DNA from 2 places in the Roseateles sp. GW821-FHT09G09 genome. Region 2 is predicted to be linked to the other one. Evidence: predicted binding sites of a transcription regulator. Region 2 holds the regulator's gene; the other holds the start of a gene.
The links. Region 2 encodes NrdR, which represses ribonucleotide reductase genes. Its sites were predicted from a motif close to CACNANATNTNGTG; they were not measured.
Positions count from the first base shown of each region.

Region 1: the regulator NrdR is predicted to act here: its motif matches at 2,180-2,193, upstream of AC07O8_RS09785 (ribonucleoside-diphosphate reductase subunit alpha).

Region 1 covers NZ_JBWKOG010000003.1:290,724-295,135, reverse strand. The annotation lists gene AC07O8_RS09785 (ribonucleoside-diphosphate reductase subunit alpha) at 1-1,962, opposite strand, end outside; gene AC07O8_RS09780 (sigma-54-dependent transcriptional regulator) at 2,650-4,323, opposite strand; gene AC07O8_RS09775 (sensor histidine kinase) at 4,313-4,412, opposite strand, start outside.
Region 2 covers NZ_JBWKOG010000010.1:108,449-112,860, reverse strand. The annotation lists gene AC07O8_RS23905 (PilW family protein) at 1-622, opposite strand, end outside; gene AC07O8_RS23900 (type IV pilin protein) at 636-1,151, opposite strand; gene AC07O8_RS23895 (GspH/FimT family pseudopilin) at 1,148-1,801, opposite strand; gene nrdR (transcriptional regulator NrdR) at 1,991-2,434, opposite strand; gene glyA (serine hydroxymethyltransferase) at 2,451-3,701, opposite strand; gene AC07O8_RS23880 (lytic transglycosylase domain-containing protein) at 4,109-4,412, opposite strand, start outside.

The sequences.
Region 1 (4,412 bases), on a different contig from region 2:
CAGGCCCACCGGACGATGGCGCAGGTTCGAGTCGCGGGCCTTCTTGACCGCGTAGTAGTTGATGTCGATGACGTTGTCGAGCATGCGCATCGCCGTCGACACCGTCTTCTTCAGCTTCTCCTGGTCGATCTGGCCGTCCTTGACGTGCTGCGACAGGTTGACCGAGCCCAGGTTGCAGACCGCGATCTCGTTGTCGTTGGTGTTCAGCGTGATCTCGGTGCACAGGTTGGACGAGTGCACCACGCCCACGTGCTGCTGCGGGCTGCGGACGTTGCAGGCGTCCTTGAACGTGATCCAGGGGTGGCCGGTCTCGAACAGCATCGTCAGCATCTTGCGCCACAGGTCGCGGGCCGGCATGCGCTTGTAGAGCTTGAGCTCACCGCGATCGACCTTGGCCTCGTACGCCTCATAGGCGGTCTGGAACGCCTTGCCGAACAGGTCGTGCAGGTCGGGGCAGGTCGACGGGCTGAACAGCGTCCAGTCGCCGCCTTCGATGACGCGCTTCATGAACAGGTCGGGAATCCAGTTCGCCGTGTTCATGTCGTGGGTGCGGCGGCGGTCGTCGCCGGTGTTCTTGCGCAGCTCGAGGAATTCCTCGATGTCCAGATGCCAGGTCTCCAGGTAGGCGCAGACGGCGCCCTTGCGCTTGCCGCCCTGGTTCACGGCGACGGCCGTGTCGTTGACCACCTTCAGGAACGGGACCACGCCTTGCGACTTGCCGTTCGTGCCCTTGATGTGCGAACCCAGCGCGCGGACCGGGGTCCAGTCGTTGCCCAGGCCGCCGGCGAACTTCGACAGCAGCGCGTTTTCCTTCAGCGCCTCATAGATGCCGTCCAGGTCGTCGGCCACCGTCGTCAGGTAGCAGCTCGACAGCTGCGAGCGGCGCGTGCCGGCGTTGAACAGCGTCGGCGTGGAGCTCATGAAGTCGAAGGTCGACAGGACTTCGTAGAACTCGATCGCGCGCGCTTCGCGGTCGATCTCGCCCAGCGCCAGGCCCATCGCGACGCGCATGAAGAAGGCCTGCGGCAGTTCGATGCGGGTGCCGTCGACGTGCAGGAAGTAGCGGTCGAACAGGGTCTGCAGGCCGAGGTAGTCGAACTGCAGGTCGCGTTCGGCCTTCAGCGCGGCGCCCAGCTTGGCCAGGTCGTACTGCTGCAGCTTCTCGTCCAGCAGCTCGGCCTGCACGCCCTTCTTGATGAAGCCCGGGAAGTAGTCGGCGTACTTGGTGGCCATGTCGGCCTGCGTCGCTTCCTCGCCCAGGATCTCGCGGCGGATCGTGTGCATCAGCAGACGGGCGGTGGCGCGCGTGTAGCCGGGATCCTTCTCGATCAGCGTGCGGGCGGCCAGGATGGCGGCCTTGTAGACCTCGTCGATCGGCACGCCGTCGTACAGGTTGCGCTTGGTCTCGGCCAGGATCGGATCCGGCTTGACGTCGGCGCCCAGGTTCTCGCAGCTCGACGCGATCAGCGCGGCCAGCTTGTCCAGGTCGAGCGGGACGCGCACGCCGTTCTCGGTCACCGAGATGCCGGACTCCAGCACGGCGGCCTGCTGCTGCTCGCCCTGGCGGGCGCGCTCCTGCGTGCGGCGCTCGCGATACAGCACATAGGCGCGCGCCACTTCATGGTGGCCGCCGCGCATCAGCGCCAGCTCGACGTGGTCCTGCACGTCCTCGATGTGGAAGGTGCCGCCGGCCGGGCGCGAACGCAGCAGGCCGCGGGTCACGGAGTCGGTCAGCGCGTCGACGGTCTCGCGCACGCTGGCGGAGGCGGCGCCGCTGGTGCCGTGCACCGCGAGGAACGCCTTCATCATCGCCACCGCCACTTTGCTCGGCTCGAAATGCACCACCGCGCCGTTGCGGCGGATGATCTGATGCTGCGGGAAGCTGGCCGAAGCGGCGGCGGACTCGCGGGGAGCCTGCGCCAGGCCCGTTTCAGCGGTCGGTGTGGCGGCGACTGTCTGCATGGGTTCCTCGTTCTGGTCTGAAAACAAAAAATGCTGCGCCCGGCCCGGCTTTTCCGAAGGGCCAAACGATCAGGGGGTCAGGTGGTGTTCGCGATGCTGCTGATGCGCCGGGACTTGATGGTTCCGCGTCTCCGGCTGGGGGGCCGGCACCGCGGACAAGACTTCTGATGGAGCATTCATCGCCGTGTTTGCGAAGTCAGCAGGATAGCATGCAAAACACTATATCTAGTGGTCTGCGGACCTTCAAGGAACTAGCGGTAGCGTCCTCCCCGCTTGACTCCCACCCCCTGCTGGGCTAGCCGGAAGACCTGACCCCGCACAGCCCCGATGGATTCGCGCATCGTGTGCGGAGCGCAAGGATTGACGCGGTCTGGCGGCCCGAATGCGCCGCGAACGCCCATGGCTGCTGCGCTTGCGACGATGGCAATCCGATGACGACTTCGCGGGCTGTCCCCGGGGGGTAGGACAAGTCCCGATCAGGACCTTCCCGTAGCCGCTACCGGCGGTGGGGTCATGGTCGCAATGCGCGCATCTGACGGCGAGAAGCGCAGGTTCTGGACCGCCCAACTGCGGGTCGCCAGGCGCGGGCACTCCACGACGCAAGGGGCATCGCGTCCGCGAACCCCTCGCATCATTCCGGCCCCACTGACAGCCGCTGCCCGAGGGCCTTGGGAGTCCGGTTGGCGATCAGGACTCGTCGCCGCCGATGGAGATGGCCAGGCGGGCCATGCGGTAACGCATCTGGCGCAGGGACAGGCCCAGGCTCGCGCCGGCGGCGGTGCGGTTGTTGCGATGCCGCTCGAGCGCGCGCAGCAGGATCTGCTTCTCGACCTCATCCAGGTAGGCGGCCAGATCGGAGGGCAGCGGTGCGCCGCCGCCGGCCTCGGCCGGCAGCGCGACGGCCAGCGACGGATCGACCGGGCTGAAAGCGGTGTCGGTCGGCGCGTCGTCCAGGCCCAGCACGCTGTCGGGCAGGCCGAGATCGGCCAGGTCGATGCCGTCGCCGCTGGAGAGCGCCAGCGCCCGGTGCAGCAGGTTCTCGAGCTCGCGCACGTTGCCGGGGAAGCTGTAGCGCGACAGCGTCGCCAGGGCGGCCGGCGTCAGCGCGGGCACCGGCTCCACGCCGGCGTCGGCGGCGATGCGCAGCAGGATCCGGGCGCTGATCGGCGCCAGGTCCTCCATGCGCTCCCGCAACGGCGGCACGCGGATCTGGATGACGTTGAGCCGGTAATACAAGTCCTGCCGGAAACGACCGCCCGCCACCTCCGCGGTCAGGTCCTTGTGCGTGGCGCTGAGCAGGCGCACGTTGACGGGGATCTCCGCCACCGCGCCGACCGGTCGCACCGAGCGCTCCTGCAGCGCGCGCAGCAGCTTGGACTGCATGGCGATCGGCAGGTCGCCGATCTCGTCGAGGAACAGGGTGCCGCCCTGCGCGGCCTGGAAGAATCCCTCGCGATCCTCGCTCGCGCCGGTGAACGCGCCCTTGCGATAACCGAAAAACTCGGCCTCCAGCAGCTGCTCCGGGATCGCGCCGCAGTTCACCGCGATGAACGGGTGCGGGCGCCGCGCGCTGACGTCGTGGATGGCGCGCGCGACCAGTTCCTTGCCGGTGCCGGACTCGCCGTTGATCAGCACCGGCGCCATGCTGCGCGCGACCTTCTCGATCAGCTCGCGCACCTGACGCATCGGGGCCGAATCGCCGACCAGCCGCGCCAGCGCCGACGGGGAGCCGGTCAGCGGCGGAGCCGGGCGGGGCGCCTTGCGCCGCTCCGGCGTGCCGGGCCTGGGCGCATCCGCCGGGGGCAGCATGTCGAACGTGCCCGGCGCGGTCGGCGCGAACGCGTCGTCCGCCGCGCTGGCGGCCGCAGCGCGCGCCTGGGCGATGGACGGCCCGCTCGCCGACGTACCCATCGCCGCGCCCATCGCCGCACCCGCCGCCGCCGCCGGCGGGGCCGACGAGAACGGCTTCGGCACCGGACCTTCGGCCTTGGACGCGCGGCCCAGCGCCGACGCGACCACCATGCGGAACTGCCGCAGGTCGACCGGCTTGGTCAGGTAGTCGTACGCGCCGGCCTTGAGCGCCTCGACGGCGTTCTCCGCCGAGCCGTAGGCGGTGATCACCAGCGCGCGCTCGCTGCGCCCCTGCTGCTCGAGCCAGCGCAGGATGTCCAGCCCGCTGCCGTCGGGCAGCCGCATGTCGGTGATGACCGCGTCGTAGCGGCGCGCGCCCAGCAGTTCCAGCGCGTCCTCGACGGTGCCGGCGCTGTCCAGCGTGAAGCCCTCGCGCAGCAGCGTCATCTCGTAGAGGGTGCGCAGGTCGGGCTCGTCGTCGATGACCAGCAGGCGGGGATCAGCGCTCATGGAGTTCGGTATCGGGGAAATAGGAGTCGGGTCCCGCGGACGGGATCGAGGCCAGCAAGCCGGCCGGCGTCACCGGTCGCGGCAGCAGC
Region 2 (4,412 bases):
TCAGTTCGAGGCGGTGCTTGACGCGCGGATCGTGCACGGCCTCCGCATCGACGGTCAGGGTCACCAGGCGCGTGGACAGGTTCGGCGTGCAGCTCGCCGCACCGCCGGAGGCACAGCCCGCGGCGCAGGCATCGTCCAAGGCATGCCCTTGCGATGCCAGCTGCACCTGGAGCTCACGCACGCGCAGCAGATCGGGATCGGTCACGGGCTGGTAGCGGCCGGCGATCAACTGGTCGATGCGGCCGTCGCTCAGGCGGAAGCCCGAGGTCTCGCGCACGCTCGCGCCGCCGGAAGCGCTCCCGTCCCGGGCGAAGCTGTAGGTCACCCAGCGTCCCGAGTCCTCCACGAGGAGATCGGCGTAGGGGTTGCGGACCGGCGCGTCCGGGTCGTCCTGCCAGACCCCGTCCTGCGCCTTGTCCCAGAACGCCGCGCGCCGGAGGTCGCGCAGCATGAGCTCGGCCGTGGCGCGCAGTTCCTGCTGGACCTGCAGTTCCAGCATCAGCCGGCGATGTTCCCCCAGCTGGACGCCGGCCATCGAGAAGGCGCCCGCCAACAGCAGGAGCCCGATCGTCAGACCGATCATGAACTCGACCAGGGTGAAGCCCCGTGAACGGTATTTCATGGTGTCTTCTCCATCATCGCGGCCAGCAGGTGTCGGTCTGCTCGGCGCCCTGGTCGTCGAACCCGGTCGTGGACGTGGCGCCAAGTTCCTGCCGGAGCGTCAACACCCGGCACCGGCGGTCGGCGGATTGCGCGCCTTGCGCCGTGGCCTCGAGCTGGTAGCGCGTGGCGTCGGCCTGGGCGATGCGCAGGCGATAGAGCCCGCCCTGCGTCGTCGCCGCTTGCCCCAGGTCCTCCAGGCGGTCGGCGTAGCGGGGACCGCGGGAGCGGAAACGCTCCTGTGCGAGCTGGATGGCCTGCAGCGCTTCGCGCGCCTCGGCACGGCGGCCCTTGATGACCTGGTCCCGGAAGCCGGGCAAGGTCAAGGCGGCCAGCACGGCCACGATCGCCAGCACGGTCAGGGCCTCGATCAGCGAGAAGCCGCGGGGCGTCCCGTGCCTCTGCGTCGGGCAGATGGGTACCGCGGGCCGGCGGGCGGACGGCATCGGGATCGGGATCGGGGGCGGGGTGGGGATCGGACGCGTCGTCATGCGCACCTCGGCAGGCGGCTCAGCGCGCCGTCGGGTGTGCAGCTGCGCACGCGGCCGGTGATGCTGACGATGTGGTGGACCGAGCCGATGCCGCTCACGCGCACATCGATCGTGCCGCTGACCGACACGGTTCCCTGGCGGCCGCTGAACAGCATCGACGGCACGTTGGACGTGACCTCCGCCTGGCCCCGCTCGCGCACCCAGCGCACCTGCTTGATCGCCTGGGCGTCGGCACGGCAAGTGGGTGGCGCGTCCACGTGGCAGTCGCAGCCGCCGACGGCGCCGGTGTGCAGCACATAGCAGCGTCCGCTGCCCGCGACGGCGGACTCATCGCCGCCGAATCGCAGGATCACATTGCGCGCGCCCTGGATGGCTTCGCTGCGGGCAAGTTGCAGGTCGCCGAGCACCGCTTGCGCGGCATTCGCGAGTCGCTGGCGCCAGAGCCAGTCACGCAGGTCGGGGGCCGCAAGCAGGGCCACGAGCGCCACCAGCGCGATGCTGACCATCGCCTCGATGAGGCTGAGGCCGCGGGCACCGGCACGGGTACGGGCGCCGCAGGAGGGCGGATGCGCGCTCGGAGCGCTTGAAGAGCTGGAAGAGCTCGAAGAGCTTGAAGAGCTCGAGGACGTTGGAGAGGCGGAGGGCTGCAAGGAAAATCTCCCGAAGAGTTGCTGGGAACTCTAGGGAGATGGCCTGCGTTGCGCTTCGCCTTCAGGAGGGAAACGCCGGCCCGCTGAAGGGGGCCGGCTTTTGGGGGATGTCTGGGGACGCATGGGGGATGCGCCTGAAAAGTCCGTGAAGGACGCGTGATCCCCGAGCGTGCTCCGACGAACTCGGTCTCAGATGTCGCGGATCAACTGCCGGAACTCGTCGACGTCCTCGAACGAGCGGTACACCGACGCGAAGCGCACGTACGCGACCTTGTCGATGCGCTTGAGCTCGCGCATCACGTGCTCGCCCAGCTTGGTCGACGGGATCTCGCGCACGCCCGTGCTGAGCAGCTTTTCCTGGATGCGCTCCAGCGCCGCGTCGATCTGCTCGATGCTCACCGGCCGCTTGCGCAGCGCCAGCGTCATCGACGCGCGCAGCTTGCCCATGTCGAACTCGGCGCGCGTGCCGTCCTTCTTCACGACCATCGGCAGCGCGATGTCCGCGCGTTCGTAGGTCGTGAAGCGCTTGTCACAGGACTGGCAGCGACGGCGGCGACGCACCACGTCGCCTTCGTCGGACTCCCGGGTCTCCGACACTTGCGTGTCGCCGTGACCGCAGAACGGGCAACGCATGTGGCGCCGGCCCCGCTCAGCGGTAGACCGGGAACTGACGCGTCAGTTCGGCCACCTGCTCGCGCACGCGGGCCAGGTTGGCCTCGTCGTGCGGGTTGTCCAGCACGTCGGCGATCAGGTGGGCGGTCTTGCGCACCTGCTCCTCCTTGAAGCCGCGCGTGGTCATGGCCGGCGTGCCCAGACGGACGCCGCTGGTGACCATCGGCTTCTGCGGATCGTTCGGGATGCCGTTCTTGTTGCAGGTCATGTGGGCGGCGCCCAGGATGGCCTCGGCTTCCTTGCCGGTCAGGTTCTTCGGGCGCAGGTCCACCAGCATCACGTGGCTTTGCGTGCCGCCGGAGACGATGCGCAGGCCGCGCTCGATCAGCGTGTCGGCCAGCACCTTGGCGTTGGCGACGACCTGCTGCTGGTAGGCCTTGAACTCGGGCGTCAGCGCTTCCTTGAAGGCCACGGCCTTGCCGGCGATGACGTGCATCAGCGGGCCGCCCTGGATGCCGGGGAAGATCGCCGAGTTGATCTTCTTGGCGATCGCCTCGTCGTTGGTCAGGATGATGCCGCCGCGCGGGCCGCGCAGGCTCTTGTGCGTCGTCGAGGTGACGACGTCGGCATGCGGCAGCGGGTTCGGGTAGACGCCCGCGGCGATCAGGCCGGCGTAGTGGGCCATGTCGACCATGAAGTAGGCGCCGATCTCCTTGGCGATCTTGCCGAAGCGCTCGAAGTCGATGTGCAGGGAGTACGCCGAGGCGCCCGCGATGATCAGCTTGGGCTTCTTCTCGCGCGCCAGCGCTTCCATCGCGTCATAGTCGATCGCTTCCTTGGCGTCCAGGCCGTAGGAGATGACGTTGAACCACTTGCCGCTCATGTTGAGCGCCATGCCGTGGGTCAGGTGACCGCCTTCGGCCAGGCTCATGCCCATGATGGTGTCGCCGGGCTGCAGCAGCGCGAAGAACACGCCCTGGTTGGCCTGCGAGCCGCTGTTGGGCTGCACGTTGGCGAACTCGGCGCCGAAGAGCTGCTTCAGGCGGTCGATCGCCAGCTGCTCGACGATGTCCACGTACTCGCAGCCGCCGTAGTAGCGCTTGCCGGGATAGCCCTCGGCGTACTTGTTGGTCAGCTGGCTGCCCTGGGCTTCCATCACCGCCGGAGAGGTGTAGTTCTCCGAGGCGATCAGCTCGATGTGGTCTTCCTGGCGCCGGGTCTCCTGCTGGATGGCGGCGAAGACTTCGGCATCGACGTTGGCGAGGGTCTGTTGGGTGCGGTCAAACATGATGATGTCGGCTCAAGGGTTGGCGCCGCCCGCCCGGCAGCGCATCGGCGCGATCGCCGGTCAGCAAGGACGGCGATCCGGCGACGGAGGACGGAACGAGGGCGGCCCAGGCGAACGGCACGGACAACCGGGGACGTCCCCGGCCGTTCGCGCTTCCCGGTGGTGGCCCACCTCGGGCGACGCCTGCGTCGGTGAAGGAATGATCACCGGTCAGGGCGCCCTGATCGCCAGTTGCGCGAAGCCCGCAGTGTAGCCGCACCGTCGAGGGGCGCCGGTCTTCTCGTGACATTGTTCCCACGGGCGCCGGGACGGAGGCTTCGCCCAATGAGGAACGGGTTCCGATGGGAACCCGTTGTCAAGCCCTTGCCGGGCCCTTGCCGAACTGTGCGGAAGGCGCGGCGCAGCGATCAGCGCATCACGGCCGTCATCGCGACCTGTTCGCCGGTAGGAGTCGGCGCGGACGCCGGCTCGCGGACCGGACGCGGCGCCGACGGGCTGACGTTGCGGCCCTGGGCGACGGCCTTGAGCAGGTCCTGCTCGGCCAGCACGCGCGAGGCGTAGCCGGTGTCGTCGGGCAGGTTGGCGGCCCCCACGTAGCGGCGCAGGCCTTCCTCGAGGCTGCCGGCGCGCTGGATGCACTCCTTCAGCACCTGCACGCCAACCCGCAGGTTGGTGACCGGGTCGAAGGCGGCGAAGTTGCCGCCGAAGGCC